One region of the Bacillus pretiosus genome, then DNA from elsewhere that is predicted to be linked to it. Evidence: riboswitches for the same ligand, from Rfam matches in the RefSeq annotation. Region 1 holds a riboswitch; each other region holds the start of a gene.

Region 1 (4,038 bases):
AATCGGTTTTCAGCTTACGGAAAGATATACGAGGTTTGAGAAGGAGAAAGAGAAATTTACAAATACAAAAGCAATTATAGGCTCAGGTATGAATCCAGGTGTTGTTCAATGGATGGTTGTTGAACTTATGAAGGAACGTCCAAAGGAAAAGCCAAGAGCATGTTATATAGTAGAACATGATACGTCATTTTTAAATGATACAGCACTTATAAAGCCTCATACACTTTATGCTTCATGGGCAGTAGAGCGATTTCTAGATGAAGCGATATGGAGTTATCCGATGTATATGAGTCATCATCGTCCTCTTTATTTTTATGAAGATGTATATGCTTCAGAGTATAAAGTAAAGTTAGGAGAGAAAGAGTTTTATGGCTGTTTAATGCCACATGAGGAAGTTTTAATTTTAGGAAAAAACTTCAATATGGAAGTGGGTTTTCTTTACCGAATTAATGAGTATACGACTAATGTAATTAGACAGAACTTAGATCAAGTAGAAGATTTATGGAGTTGGAATCGTAAAGTATTTAATCCAGCCGAAGAAGAGATTGCCGGCGAGGATCTAGTAGGTGTATTACTCGTTTATGAAAATAGTGAGACATATATGTATAACGTGATGAATAGCAGTCAAGTTTTTCATAAATATAAAACGAATGCGACTTACTTCCAAGTAGGATGCGGAATTTATGCTGGCTTGTGTAGTTTACTGTTCGATAACTTTAAACAAGGTGCCTATTATGTAGAGGAATTATTATTAAATACAGAGAGTAAGTACGGAGAATATTTGAATTTATATATGAAGGATTTTGTAGTGGGCGGAAATGACTTTACGGATGGATTGCTACATGATCGGGTAAGATGGATATAAGTTGTGACGAAAAGGAAGGGGAAATCTCCTTCCTTTTCGTATGATAAGGTTACATCTTACCCTGAAAGCAATTTCATACTTATAATTTAAGGAGATAATATGTAGAGCTTTTGTATTGAGTATGAGGAGTATTTATATGAACAAATTTAAAAGCTTGATATATGAGGAAAGAGAAGCTTTAAAAGTATTTAAAAAAATTAACGGATTTGTTAGAGAAAATCGGTAAAGATTTTTACAAAACAAAGGAGAATGGTACGGGACTGGGGTTAATGATTACATATAAAATCATTGAGGAACATCAAGGAAGTATCGCGATTCAAAGTAGCATGGGAATAGGAACGAAAGAGGAAATTTTTTACCGACAGCATAATGTGCTAGAGAAAAATATTTTTCAGAAAAGTGTTCTTGTTGTGTAAATATAAACATTTTATAAAATGTTTCAAGAAGGGTTTTTTTTATAAAATACTTCGTTTATAATGGAGGAAAATATCGACATGAGATTTATTATTCATGTAACGGTTCGGTAGTGTTAGAGAAAGAAGGGGTGCACGCGCATCCTTTTTTCTATGCAGATATTATGAAAGAGGTGGTATGATGGAATTAACATTAAATTCGACTGTATGTTTACACACGATTCAATTTCGAAAAGAGCAAAAGAATTATATTGTAAAAGATACAATTACAGGAGAAAAATATGAAATGCCGCCACTTTGGATTGATGCATTGGCAATGATGCGTGACGGTTTTTTATTGGGGGAAATTGAGGAGAAATTAAAAGAAGAGTATCCAGACGAAGAAATAAATATGTTAGCATTTACGAGGCAACTGTTAGAGCTAGAGCTTGTCGGAATGGTAGATGGCGAAGAAATAGCTTGTACAAAGAAGAAAGAGAAAGATTATTTAGCTTGGTTACGTCCTCGTGTTGAGCAATTCTTTCTTAGTTTAAATAAAAAAAATAGAAGCAAAGGTCAATGATGATCTTTGCTTTTTTGTATAGTTTGTTTAAAAAATTACAGCGAATGCCCTTGCGAAAGCACCGTCGCTATCTTTAATTTTTAAAGGTGCCGCTGAGAAAAAGAAACGTTTCGTGTTAATTGCATCTAAGTTTGTTAAGTTTTCGATTAAATAAATATTATTCCCAAGTAGTATGTGATGAATTGGCGATGTTTCTGTCGTTACCTCATCAGGAGAGATGAAATCTAAACCGACAGATTTTACTTTTAATTGAACTAGTTCTTCAGCTAATTCTTCAGAAAGATAAAAAGCTTCTTTCTCATATGCTTCTGTATTCCATTTCGTAGATAGATTGGAATGGAAAATGACAATATCACCTTCTTTTATGTCAGCGTTGTGTAATACTTCTTTAGGTAGTTTTCGTTCTTGTACATGAGTTACATCAATAAGAACAGCTTCGCCTACAAATTGATCTAGGGGTAATTGATCAATAGTCGTTGCGCCTGAAATGAAATGAGCAGGAGCATCACAATGCGTGCCAACATGAACGACAGAATGAAAATCTGTAACTTGATAGCCTGTCTCTTCAACGCTTGTAATGGCTCCTAAATTGATTTTTGGTGTTCCAGGGAATTGGGACATATTGTTTTCAAATGTTTGTGATAGGTCAATTACTTTCATTTTAAATACCTCCAATATATGTTTTGAAATAAAAAAACTCACCTTTCATAATCAAGAAAGATGAGTTTTGTACACAATAGTTACGTTTTATCTTTCAAAATGCAATGCATTTTGCAGGAATTAGCACCTATTCAGTTTGTATAAACTGAGGTTGCTGGGCGTCAAAGGGCCGGTCCCTCTGCCTCTCTTGATAAAGACATATTAAGTTTTCGTTTCTGAATATTCACTACTTTTAAATTGTAATTCATTTCCTTTTTTCGTGCAATATAAAATAGGTATTCACCCAAATAAAGTTGCTCGCATATTGTAGCTTATGTAAATAGAATGCTGCGAAGGAGTGAGTGCAGTGACAGGGAATGTATTGAATTATTACGCTGGTGGAAATACAGCTAGAGGATTTCATAATTTATACGATGAGAATTTAAAAGGGCTAAACAGGTTATTTATTTTAAAGGGTGGTCCTGGAACCGGGAAATCTTCTTTAATCAAAGCAATAGGTCGCGAGTGGGTTGAAAAAGGATATGATATTGAATTTTTACACTGCTCTTCTGATAATAAATCGGTTGATGGTGTAATTATCCCGAAGTTAAAAGTAGGAATTGTTGATGGAACATCACCGCATGTTATTGAGCCGAAAATGCCAGGAGTTGTCGAAGAGTATATTAATTTAGGGGTTGCTTGGGACTCAGATAAATTAAGAAAGCAGAAGGTGGAAATTGAACGATTTGTTTCAGAAGCAAGCAAGGCTTTTCAAACTGCTTACGCTTGTTTTAACGAGGCACTAGTTATACATGACGAGTGGGAGAAAATATATATTAATAATATTGATTTTAATAAAGCAAATGAACTAACCGATCAGCTGATTCAGAAGTTATTTACAGATAAAGGCGGGAAACAATCGCTTGTGAAACATCGGTTTTTAGGGGCAGCTACACCGAAAGGAGCAGTTGATTTTGTTCCTAATTTAACAGAGGGATTACCACATCGTTATTTTATAAAAGGACGCCCAGGATCTGGGAAATCAACAATGCTTAAAAAATTAGCTAAGGCAGCAGAAGAAAAAGGATTTGAAGTTGAAGTATATCATTGTGGATTTGATCCAAATAGTCTTGATATGGTTATCGTAAGAGAATTAGGGTTTGCAATTTTTGATAGCACCGCACCACATGAATATTTTCCGAGCCGCGAAGGTGATGAAATTATAGATATGTATGCCTTGATTGTAACACCAGGGACAGATGAGAAGTATGCGACAGAAATTCGTGACGTGTCGATTCAATATAAAGCAAAAATGAATGAGGCGATGTCTTTCTTAGCGAAAGCGAAATCAGTTCGTGATAAATTAGAACGAATATATATTGCTGCTATGGATTTTTCAAAAGTAGATGCATATAAAGAGGAGATTCAAAAAGAGTTTGAACGAATTGCGGTTAGTGTAAAAGAAAAGAACAAGTAAAAAATAAAGGATTTTGGTAGGCTGTCGGGAATTTTCTGACAGCTATTTTAGTATGTAGTAAAATTAGGAGTATATTTGTCGA
Region 2 (4,038 bases), 990 kb from region 1:
TCATCCGTCGTTTTATACACAAGTAACGCTTCTTTTTCCTTGTCAGGCACAAAAATATCTTCTATTTGAATGACACCATATACATTTTCAGCATTAACAAGTTTTACTTCCTCTCCAGCTTTTAGACTCTCTGCTACTTCTTCTGTTACTGGTAATGTAATCGGTATACTCCATATGCTCCCGTTTGCTAAGCGAAGCGTTTCTACGACCGAATCATAATCTTTCTTTCCTAAAAAACCAGTAAGTGGGCTATATCCCCCTGTCGCTAATAGCTCTAAATCACTTAACGCAATGTTGTCTAGTTCAATTTCTTTTTCGATTTGTGATACGTCGTAAGTCTCGTCTATACGATTTATTAATTCGTTTCTTGTACTCATTTTCTATTTCCTCTCTTAGCTTTATTTTCAAATTCATCTTATTGGTAATGAAGACCACATTCTGTTTTCACTTTCCCAGACCACCTACCATCTCTCGAATCGCCACCCTCACCTACAGGTAACGTACACTTCTCACACCCAATACTTGGATATCCAACATCATGCAGCGGGTTATACGGTAAGCTATGTTTGTATACATATCGCCACACTTCTTTCCACGTCCAATGAATGAGTGGACAAACTTTAATAGATTGAAAGCGATGATCTTGATTTATAAACTTTGTATGCTTACGTGTTTCTGATTGTTCCCTCCTTAAGCCCGATATCCAAGCTTTTTCCGCTGCTAATGATTTTTCTAACGGTAAAATTTTTCTAATTTTACAACAAAGATTCGGATTACTTTCCCATAATTTCTCACCATGCAACTTCGCTTGTTCATCAAGCGTAAGTTCCGGCTGTTTTTCTATAATATTTAATGAAGGAAATCGTTTCCGCACTTTTTGAATTAATTCATACGTTTCTTGAAAATGAACATTCGTATCTAAAAATACAACTTTAGCAGATGGATTTACTTGGTTTATAAGATGCAGCAATACCATCCCTTCCACTCCGAAGCTACATGCGTATACAATTTCACTTTTATATTCTTTATAAGCCCAACTTAATACAGATAGCGCGCCTTTCGTTTCATCTTCTTCTGAAAATGAAACATTATTTTCTTCCCACGTTTCATACGTCAACATGTTCTTTCCCCCTGTAAAAGCAAAAAGACGGTTTTAACCTAATATAATAGGTTAAAACCGCCTCTAGTTTTTCTAGTCAGCGCTTTTTACTTTAAACGTACCTTTTCATTTTTCTCTAATTGAATGACTTTCCCATCTTGCACAACAATTGTAATTGAACCATATTTCATATCAGCAAGCATCGCTTGAATTTTCTCAGATACTTCCTCAAAATGTTCCCGTACGCTCACGCGAACAGCCCCCCTTTTTATTCATAAAAAAAATCTTTCCCATTTCGAAAAGACTGTTCGGTAATATATTTTACCTTATCTTTCAAAATGGATTCCATTTTGCTGGATTTAGCACCTTGCTTTCTATAAGCAGGTTGCCGAGCTTCTTCGGGCCAGTTCCCTCCGCTTCTCTTGATAAGCTTTGTATTTGTATTTTATCACAATTCTGATTTTTTTCAATCCTAGTTTTCCGATATATTTTAATTATTTTGTTTTATAAAAAAGGAATTGCCCATCCGAACAACTCCTTTTTCCCATTCACACAAGTTCTTTAATACGTATGCGATCGTTCCCAATAATATTTTCATATGTTTCACGCTCTACAACAATTTGTGATGTGCCGCCTTTCGCGAAGACGACAGCTGGTCTACGAATCCGATTATAATTATTCGCCATCGAGTATCCATATGCCCCTGTACAAGAAATTGCTAATAAATCGGCTGAAGCAACTTTCGGTAGAGTGATATCCCAAATTAACATATCTCCACTCTCACAGCACTTCCCAGCAATCGAGACAAGTTCCTCATTCTCATCATTCCCTCGATTCGCTAACATCGCTTCATAACGAGCGTTATATAAAGCAGGTCTTAAATTATCAGTCATCCCACCATCCACTGATACATATTTCCGAATACCAGGAATATCTTTCACAGATCCGACTGTATAAATTGTCGTTCCAGCATCCCCTACAATACTACGGCCTGGTTCAACCCATATTTCTGGCAGGGGATAATTACATACTGTAAATTGTTCCCTCACAGCACTTGTTACAGCTCGCACATATGTCTCAAGAGTTAATGGTGTATCTGACTCTGTGTAGCGTATTCCGAATCCTCCGCCTACATTTAGCACTTTTACTACATAGTTTGTTCGCTCTCTCACTTGTTCTAAAAATTGACGAAGAACTTCAATCGCTCGCACAAAGCCGGCCGTTTCAAATATTTGTGATCCGATATGTGAATGAATTCCTAACACATTATAATTTGATTTTTGTAAAGCAATCTCAATTACTTGCATCGCTTGACCATTTGACACGCCAAATCCAAATTTCGAATCATCTTGGCCTGTTGTAATATATTCATGTGTGTGCGCCTCTACTCCGGGCGTTACACGAATTAATATGTTCACAAATTTCCCATGTTGCACTGCTAAATCATGCAAAATTTCTAATTCCAAGAAATTATCTACGACAAAACAACCAATATTCGCCTGAAGAGCCATCACAATTTCTTCTTCTGTTTTATTATTGCCGTGAAAATGAATGCGTGATGCTGGAAATCCTGCTTGCAGCGCAGTATATAATTCTCCTCCAGAAACAACATCTAATGACATATTCTCTTCACGAGCCACTCGGCACATCTCCATGCACAAGAACGCCTTGCTTGCATATGCTACTTGATAAGAGAAACCACTTTCTTTAAACGCACGATGAAACGCGCGGCACTTTCCTCGAATTGACTCTTCATCGTATACATAAAGTGGTGTTCCGTATTGTTTTGCTAGCTGCGTCGTATCACATCCTCCAATTTCTAAGTGTCCTTGCCCATTGATTCGGCTCGTGCCGTGTAAATACATTTGAATTCCTCCCTTATTTCCTCTAAAACTCATAACCCCAATCTTCTATTCATTGCAGCACGCTTTTAGATAGACAAAAAACGCGCGGAACAATGTTCACACGCGTTTCTTATTAGGAAAAATATATATTGAAAAAATAAACGAGTTGTTATCTCCTCAAAATAAGAAACCGCATCAACATCTCCAAATAGCTCTCCATAAAATAAATATTATGACAGTACTACATTTATTCAATGCAGTCCCAATATATGAATAAGATGGTTATTCTTATATTTCGGCAATAGTCCCTTTCAACCTATGATCACAGATTCCATTAAATCTCCCATAGCTTACTCTTTCCTATCGCGGCCTCTACCTTTGAGAGTAGATGAGGTAAGTCTATTTAATTTTCAAACATCTAATTGTTGCTATTAACAATACCAAAGGACCATTTTATTTGTCAAACAATTTTTTATATTGTTTTTTTACAGTTTAATTTCGTATCATTTGGTAAGCGCTTTACTGAAATCTTTGACACTTCCCATTCGCCTTCTTCATTATTAAATGTAATCGTTACCTTCTCAAATGGTGGAGCAATTTTCCCAGCAACTCGTTCATACTTCGTTACTTCAATACTTGCTTGAAATAAATATGTACCGCTATACACTTTTTTTAAACTAATAATTTTAGGACATTGATAAGGCTTCAAGCTCCCATATTGTTTTTCAATTGCTTTATTTATTTTCGGAAATAAAACAGAATAAAGGGCATCTTCCATAAGAGGTGCATCATATTGGGCTACCGACACACTCGGTGAAGCAAAAAGTATAACACTACTGCATACTATAAAATATAATAATTTTCGCATTATAACCTCCGTATTATTACACGATTCTTTCTGCGCACGATAATTATCATACATAGAAACTCCGTTTTATTGTCTCCCACTGCCCTTTTTCTACTCAATTATTATAAAAAAGTCCACAACTCTCTTTTATTTTCGTATAATGATACTCATAGTATAATAAACATAATAACAAAGGACTGTTCGTATATATAAAATGAGGCGCTAATCAAACCGGCTCACAAGAACTG
Region 3 (4,038 bases), 200 kb from region 1:
CATCAATGTGAATAGATTCTTGATTTAATCCGACAATAGATTGTGCTGTAACACTTTTTCCTGAACCACTTTCTCCTACAAGTGCAACGATTTCACCTTCATTAATAGAAAAGGAAACATGCTTCACAATTGCTTGCTTACTACTCTCTTTTTCAACGACCAATGTTACGTTTTCTAAAGATAAGAGCTGTCCCATGTTTTTTCTCCTTTCGATTCCGTTTTACAATCTTCGGATCAATTGCATCTTGCAAACCATCACCAATTGCATTAAATGCAAACATAATGAGTGCAATCATGATTGCTGGGAAGAATAATTGCCACCATTCTCCGCTTAGTAATGTCCCGAGTGCATCGTTCGTCATCGTTCCCCAGCTCGCTGCTGGTGATTGCACTCCGAGTCCGATAAAGCTTAAAAATGATTCTGAGAAAATAGCTGCTGGAATTGTAAATGATAAATTTACGATAATAATGCCTGTTAAATTCGGAATGATGTGTCCGTATATAATCTTCATATGCGATGTACCTAATCGCTCTGCTGCAATAACAAATTCTCTTTGCTTTAAAGATAATACTTGTGCCCTAACGAGACGTGCCATGCCAATCCATCCTGTTAATGCAAGGGCAATAATAATTGTAAAAAGCCCTGGTTTCATAACGATTAATAATAAAATAACAATTAATAAATATGGGATACCGTATAACACTTCAATCCCTCGTACAATCCACTCATCAATTAACGTTCCAAGGCGACTACGTCCTCTCACATATCCACTAAAGCCCCCGATTAGTACACCTATTCCTATATCAAGAGCCGCTGCCACTAATCCAACTGTTAGTGAAATTTTCCCTCCAGCCCAGGTGCGCGCCCATATGTCCCTTCCTAAATCATCTGTTCCGAACCAATGCTCACTACTAGGTGGGAGGTTTGTTGCTTCTTTTACTTGTTCACTCGCAGTAAATGCCGTTAAACTTTCGCCAACCAGTGAGAAAATAATAATTAGTAATAACGTCACTGCCCCTAAAACTGCTATAGGGTTTGATATAAACTTGCGAAACACTTCCTTCTTTCGACTAATCGTTTGCTGATCTTTATTTATCGTTAATTCTTTTTTCTCCTCATTCGTTAATAACTGTTTATTGATTTCATAAGCTCCCATTTAAATGCCCCCCTCCTTACGTAATAGAACGAATACGCGGATCCACAATACGGTGAATAATATCTGTAATGAAAATACAAGAAATTAATAATGCACTATAGAAAATCGTTGTTCCCATAATGACCGGATAATCCCGGTTAAAAATGCTATCTACAAAATATTTTCCTAGACCAGGAATGGAAAATATTTTTTCAATAACGAAAGTTCCTGTTAAAAGTCCAGCCATTAACGGTCCAACAAATGTAAGTACCGGAACAATCGCATTTCGAAGAGCATGTCTTATAATGATTTTCTTAATTGGTATGCCTTTCGCTCTCGCTAGCTTAATATAATCACTCTGCAAAACTTCAATCATATTAGAGCGAACAAATCTTGTAATAACCGCGATTGGTCCTAACGCTAATGCGAAGGATGGCAATACCGTATGTTCGAATGTGCCCCAAGACGCTACTGGTAAAAGTTCAAATTGTATAGCAAATACTTGTATAAATAGTGGTGCTAAAATAAAACTTGGAATAGAAATACCGAGAATCGCAAGTAAGCTCACACTATAATCAATTACTTTCCCATGATATAGAGCTGCAAATGTACCTGCTGCAATTCCGACTAATAATGAAATAACAAGTGCTTGTAAACCAATAATCGCTGATGGACCAAATCCTGTCGTTATAATTTCTGATACACCTTGACCTGTGGATTGAACAGATTCACCAAAATCAAAATGAACTACGCCATCTAAATAAGCAACATATTGATTCCATAACGGTTCATCAAGGTGATACTTCGCTCTCATGTTTTGTATCACTTCTTCAGGAAAGATTTTCGCATCTGATGAAAATGGATCCCCTGGAATGATATGCATAATCAAAAATGTTACTGTTGTAATGACCCATAGCGTGAACACCATAACCGATAGTTTTTTAATAACATACACTTCAATAACCCCCTAAACAAATGTATTTACTTTGTTTTATTGACATATTTGTTCCTATTACTTTTCCGCTTCTTAAAACACAAAAAGCCTTGATCTTAAGAAATAAGATCAAGGCTTAATAAACGAAGGCCCATCACTTATCTTTCAAGACTTGCTTGCTGGAATTAGCACGGTGTTCCTGTTACAGAACCCGCTGCTGAGGTGTCATAGGGCCAGTCCCTCTACCTCTCTGGATAAGTAAATTGCTATATTATTATTTGGTTCAAATTGTATATTTTGAATTATAATTCTGAAAAAATGAAAAGTCAATCAAATTGGATATATTTAGAAAAATCAGTTTTCAATCCTTTTATCGAAATTACAGTTTTCTCTTATAATAAAAAGAAATAATATTAAAGAAGTTATAAGATGGATCCCTTGCTTCTTGCTACTATAGGATTACCATTAACAATCGTTATACTTGTCATCATCGGGGTCTATAAAGTGAAACTTTAATCAGTGGGGGCATCCCCCACTGATTATTAGTTGAACCAATCGGGCTTTTAGGGGCAGTGGATCCCCTACCTAACTTCTTTGCTTTCACTGAATTTTGAGGTGGGGGTCTTACTGCCCGGCAAATAGCGGGATAAACTCTTTATTAAAAAGAAACGTATCACTTCTTTTTATACTCCATTCGATAATATTACCAGACAAACAATCTCTGAATTTCACGAAAAACAAAATGTATTAGTATCCGAGGATGAAGACGGAGATGGTAAGAAGAAAAAATAACCTTGCGCGTACGCAAGGTTATTTTTTCGTTTCTGCTTGAAAACGTTTATAGTATGTTGATGCTGTTGCAAAGTTAATTTCTATATCACGAATCAATGATGAGTCTTCTTCTTTAGCTAACTTCTGTAATTTTTTCATTGCTTGTTCCGATTCATTCAAGAAACCAGCGTATACCTCATGTTCTTGCTCTTTCGACTTTGGAACACGAATTTCTTTACGTATATTATCAATATCTTCTAACATGCTAGTCGTTACCTTTTGCACATCTTCTTTATATGTAGCATTCGTTATTTCCTTACCGCCCTTTTCTTTTGCCACTTCAAATAACTGTAGTGCTTTATTAATTTCTTTATTCATTTTCATATCGTATTTTTCATGTACTGCACGGTATTCTTTCATCTCTTCTGTTTGCTCAGTAGATTGCTCTACCTTTTCTTTCGGTTCTTTCGTATCTTTATTTCCATTACATCCTGCTAGAAGGATCATACTTCCCATTACAGCAATACCCAAAACCTTCTTCATCTCTTCTTCTCCTTTTATCTACAGCTACTACTCATTATAGTTTCTTTTATCTCCACTTGTTATTATACCGAGAACATCCTACTTTTTACACTTAAGACGCTACCTTAATATACATGCCTACATTTTTGTCACAGTATCGTCACTTTATGCAAATAACTTTTGCACTGCTTTACTACATCACCTTACAAAACTGTAAGCACACATAAAGAACAAACCATGCTAGACTTACATATGCATAACGCAAACATATGTAAGTTTTTAAGGAGAATCATCTATGTACAACACAATGCCTTTTATGGGAGAAGATATTCGTGTCCTTATTCGTGAAAAATCACTTCATATCGAAAATACAGAGAGCCTTCGCCGCGTATTAAAAAAGAAACATGCTCCATTTAAGTTAGCCCAATATTTAAAACAACAACATACAAATCAATTTCATACCGTGCTAAATATATCAGATAAATCATTAACAATCGAAATCATCGGTCATGTCTACATTGGAAACTTCGCAGATATCTTAAAAGAAATCCCACGTATACCGAAAATTGCTCCTATTATCGTTAAAAAAGCGTATAAAATTACCGACCATACCGATATTATCGACTGCGGGGAAAAAGAAGTCGATAGTAATCGCTGGGTGTGGGATAAACTTGC
Region 4 (4,038 bases), 590 kb from region 1:
CAATAGAAGCAATTATTGGAATATATATAGGAGTAAGAAGATCCCCTCTAGCTTAAGGTAGAGGGGATCTTCTTACTCCTATTTCAAACTACTCACAATCTCCACAAAGATCACTTCAAACGCATGCGCTCCTGCATCAAGATATCTTCATCTTGTCCATACGACCACGATTACTTTAACAAATATTCTCACTAGAACCTTACCTATTATTTAATTGACTCTACTTGTTTCTCTAATTCTCTTCCAAGGAATGTAGCAAGTTCAAGCATACCAAATTGATTCGCTACAGACTCTGCGCCAGAATTATAGTTTGTATTTGTATTAATATCATACGTATAAATTGTTCCATCCGCACTACGAATAAATTCAATACCAGCAACAGTTATTTCATTTTCTTTCAAAAACTCTTTGTATTGTTCAATAATTGGCTCGTGGAAGTCCGATATAATTTCAAATTTTGTTGACGACTCTTTCTTACTCTCTTCTCCTACTGGGCAAAAAGCATCTTGGATAGAGCACGCATCTGCTGGACAAAGTTCAAATCCTTCTGATGTATCTACTTTAACCGCATATACAAACTGGCCGCCTACAAACTCACAACGTGTAATATATGGTTCTGGTGCTTCGATGTACTGCTGGATTAAAGTAATTCCATCAATCGGTTCTTCAAAAGCCGGACCATCCAAATATTGTTCTAAAGCATCAATGGAATGAAATAGTTGAACACCAAGGCCTTTACCTGCACGGTTATGCTTTGTAATGAACGGTACTTCCCCTAACTCCTTTGCTGCTTTTACTATATGATCACGGCCAACAGCACCAATTGTTTTCGGTACTTGTATCCCAAATTTTCTTAATACTGCATATTGATTCAATTTACTTACTTCAAGACGTAATGCACGAGACCCATTAAATACTGTGCGCCCGTATCCCTCTAGCCAAGCAAGAACCCCTTCAGTCAGCTCAGGTGCATATCGATGCCCTCTCGTATGTGAAGAGGCACTCATGCGACTATAAAAAACACCTTTTGGAGGTTCTTGTTCTAATGAAAGTGTTCCTTCATTTAAAAGCCATTCCTCATACGGTAACTCCAGTTCTTCCAACCTTTTCACTAAATGATTCGTCCATTCCTTATTCTCATGCAATATGTAAATTTTACTCATTTGTAATCAATTCCTTTCTTTTTGCTTCAACTAATGGCATCACTTTTTCAGAAAATCGTTTCATCTCTTCAAGCTGTGGTGAAAATTGTAAAAGTAATAACGTAACACCCACTTTTTCAAAAGCAAGTATCCTTTCTGCAATTTGTTCTGGTGTTCCGATTAAATTAGGACGTAACCCGCGATTAGATACGGAATAATCATTGAGCTTCACTTGCTGTTCCAAATGCGATTTACTAATAAAGTCTTGGTAACCCGCATAACCTAAAGCATCGTCTTTCACATCCGTTATGCGTCTCCATTCTTCTAATGCCTCTTCTTCTGTATCACGACAAATGACGTACGCCGCAAGCCCAAATGACTGCAATGGCTCCTCTGTAACTTTCTTTCTACGATTCTTCATATCTTCTATTTTCACAGATACTTCTTCCACTGTTCCCCCGTGCATTACATATGCATCCGCGTGATTTACAATGACCTCTTTTCCTCGCTCACTCTCACCACCTGCATAAAGCTTAATGCCTTGTTTCTGCACAGGTTTTGGACTTAAATGTGTATGCTGAAGCTCATAAAAGTTCCCTTTATAAGAAAACTCTTCTTCTTTCCAAAGCTCCTTCAAAATTGTTACAAATTCCTCTGTGCGATCATACCTTTCATCATGTGCGGTAAATACCCCGCCGTACTGTCTCGCTTCTTCTTCCCACCATGCTGAAACTACATTTAATGTAAAACGACCATTACTTAATTGATCGATATTTGCTGCCATTTTCGCTGTAACTGCTGGATTGTGGAACCCAGGTCTTACAGCTGTCATAATCTCTAATCTATCCGTCACTGCTGCAAGTGCTGCCGCAGTTGTCCACGCCTCTAAACTTGGTGCTGAAACACCTTTTATATCATTTAAATTTAATTCTGCAATAAGAGTTGTTGAAAAACCTAATTGTTCTGCCGCTCGCGCTGTTTGTTTTGCGTACTCAAACGTAGGCGGCATAGATTCATCATCTACATTTCGAAGCCATCCCCCAAAAATCGGCAACCAAAAACCATACTCCACTACCTGTTCCCCCTTTAACTTTTAGCCATAAAAAAAGCTACTCTTAACGAAATAAGAGTAGCCTTCTTGACTAAGTGAACCGCTCTTATCTTTCAGGTGTTTTTTCACCTGCAGGATTTGGCACCTTTCGTCTAAAACGAGGTTGCCGAAGTTTCATAGGGCCCGTCCCTCCACTTCTCAACATAAGAATTGTTTGATTTCCATTTATTATAATCATCAGAATAATAAAAATCAATCTTTTAATACTTATTTTTCCGATATACATTAAATGATATGTAAAAAATCATATTATTATAGAGATTTATAGGTGTATTATGTTGTTTTACTTACGAATATATAAAGGGCTATGTTGCATCTTGTCGAAAACATCATGTATAACCAAGTTGCTTTACTTTTATCTTAAAAATACAGCAAAAGAGGTGTTAGTGGCATGAAAAATAAACGATGCGAGAATTGTGGTTCTACTACATTTAAAGAAGGAAGAGTTGGATTTGCTTTTCATGCATATGTTTGTGAGGATGATTCTAGTAGGCTCTTTTCAGTGGGGAAGCGTTCCAAACTATTAACTACATTTTGTTTAGAATGTGATCAGGTGAAATCATTTAGAGTGGAGAAGCCGGGGATATTTGAAGAATAAAATAATACTAATTACATATTATGAAGATGGTAATTAATGATGGTAACATTCAAGTATTTCGCTTACCTTTACAATTGGAATATTGAGTACTTTCATCTATAGGTGCTACTTCACTAGGAAAAATCCGTTCCTGTGTAAAGTTGTTTTCGGAATAATAGATACGAAATTTCATGTTAAATGCAAATAAACAAGGAAACTATTAGTCGGTTCCTTGTTTATTTAGCTAAAGCAGACTCCTTTGGAAAACCCAAATAAAAGTTAAATCAACTCCTATTTAACATTTCCCTTCAGATATATGACAGTAAAGAATACATCATCACGGTATCAGCAAGCAAAAGTGTATTCTGCATTTCTAAAAACAGTAGATGGCAGATTGTGACCTGCTGAATCTGCTAAGAAAGAATATACAAGAACATCCTTAACATCATCTTTATTTCCACTAATGATGACATCAAGAAAATCTTCTATTTGGAATTCTGGCGTAAACAACACAATCTTAGTTGTTCTGTTTGGTTCTAAAGAAACAAAAGTACGAGAGATTTCAACTAACTCATTTTGAGTCGGGAAAGAAATGTTTCGACTTCTCTTAACAGTTACCGTTACATCACTAGTATGGCAGCGTGAATCATTGTTTAACATAATGTTGAGAGCAGTTGGAATAATCCCATTTTCAGAAACTGGAACTCGAAACACTCCAGTAGATTTATGAGCCATATAATCACATCCTTTCAAAATAAAATATACTTACAATATATTAGATGCAAGAATCGTTCATTTTGATAGGGACAAATTATATGATTAATATATCTATAATAACCCTCAGTATTACTAAGCCAATGATTTAAAAGATTAAAAAATATCGTGAGAACCAATCGGATATATATTAAAAGAAAAAAGAATAAGGTATCTAAAAGAACCCCTATTTTGAGCCAATAATGAGACATTATGTTAATCTTATATGTATAGTTGCACAAAATTGAGAAACTTAAGGAGACAGATTAATTTTATGAGAAAATCATTCATATTGCTTACTTTAATTCTAGTATTAGCCAGTGTTACGGCTGCTTGCACACAAGATAAAAAAGATGGTGCCGTTGAAAATGGTCCAATAGAAGAACCAACCGCAAAAAATGAAAATGAAGAATTAATAAATCTTGAAGAAAAAGAAGATATGAGCCGCTTGGAAC

Evidence for each region. A riboswitch is a leader RNA that binds a small molecule or an ion and turns the genes downstream of it on or off. The one in region 1 is predicted to bind S-adenosylmethionine.
Region 2: it holds a riboswitch for S-adenosylmethionine, as region 1 does, so the genes downstream of both, ACU8YW_RS07205 (YezD family protein) here and ACU8YW_RS02070 (cyclase family protein) in region 1, are expected to answer to the same signal.
Region 3: it holds a riboswitch for S-adenosylmethionine, as region 1 does, so the genes downstream of both, ACU8YW_RS01070 (ABC transporter permease) here and ACU8YW_RS02070 (cyclase family protein) in region 1, are expected to answer to the same signal.
Region 4: it holds a riboswitch for S-adenosylmethionine, as region 1 does, so the genes downstream of both, ACU8YW_RS05045 (LLM class flavin-dependent oxidoreductase) here and ACU8YW_RS02070 (cyclase family protein) in region 1, are expected to answer to the same signal.

The regions. Positions count from the first base shown of each region.
Region 1 covers NZ_CM129593.1:386,149-390,186, forward strand. Annotated here, with positions in the region: gene ACU8YW_RS02055 (S-adenosylmethionine decarboxylase related protein) at 1-865, shown strand, start outside; partial or broken gene ACU8YW_RS02060 (ATP-binding protein) at 1,075-1,281, shown strand; gene ACU8YW_RS02065 (hypothetical protein) at 1,460-1,840, shown strand; gene ACU8YW_RS02070 (cyclase family protein) at 1,868-2,500, opposite strand; SAM riboswitch class I at 2,585-2,697, opposite strand; gene ACU8YW_RS02075 (PRK06851 family protein) at 2,847-3,956, shown strand.
Region 2 covers NZ_CM129593.1:1,371,892-1,375,929, reverse strand. Annotated here, with positions in the region: gene sat (sulfate adenylyltransferase) at 1-377, opposite strand, end outside; gene ACU8YW_RS07210 (phosphoadenylyl-sulfate reductase) at 416-1,120, opposite strand; gene ACU8YW_RS07205 (YezD family protein) at 1,207-1,350, opposite strand; SAM riboswitch class I at 1,423-1,531, opposite strand; gene lysA (diaminopimelate decarboxylase) at 1,648-2,964, opposite strand; lysine riboswitch at 3,145-3,326, opposite strand; gene ACU8YW_RS07195 (DUF3888 domain-containing protein) at 3,416-3,811, opposite strand.
Region 3 covers NZ_CM129593.1:182,879-186,916, reverse strand. Annotated here, with positions in the region: gene ACU8YW_RS01080 (ABC transporter ATP-binding protein) at 1-196, opposite strand, end outside; gene ACU8YW_RS01075 (ABC transporter permease) at 153-1,157, opposite strand; gene ACU8YW_RS01070 (ABC transporter permease) at 1,174-2,091, opposite strand; SAM riboswitch class I at 2,226-2,331, opposite strand; gene ACU8YW_RS01065 (DUF3951 domain-containing protein) at 2,728-2,862, shown strand; gene ACU8YW_RS01060 (hypothetical protein) at 2,881-3,384, opposite strand; gene ACU8YW_RS01055 (hypothetical protein) at 3,659-4,038, shown strand, end outside.
Region 4 covers NZ_CM129593.1:979,917-983,954, reverse strand. Annotated here, with positions in the region: gene ACU8YW_RS05050 (ATP-grasp domain-containing protein) at 207-1,163, opposite strand; gene ACU8YW_RS05045 (LLM class flavin-dependent oxidoreductase) at 1,156-2,214, opposite strand; SAM riboswitch class I at 2,297-2,403, opposite strand; gene ACU8YW_RS05040 (hypothetical protein) at 2,645-2,851, shown strand; gene ACU8YW_RS05035 (hypothetical protein) at 3,176-3,565, opposite strand; gene ACU8YW_RS05030 (DUF4352 domain-containing protein) at 3,858-4,038, shown strand, end outside.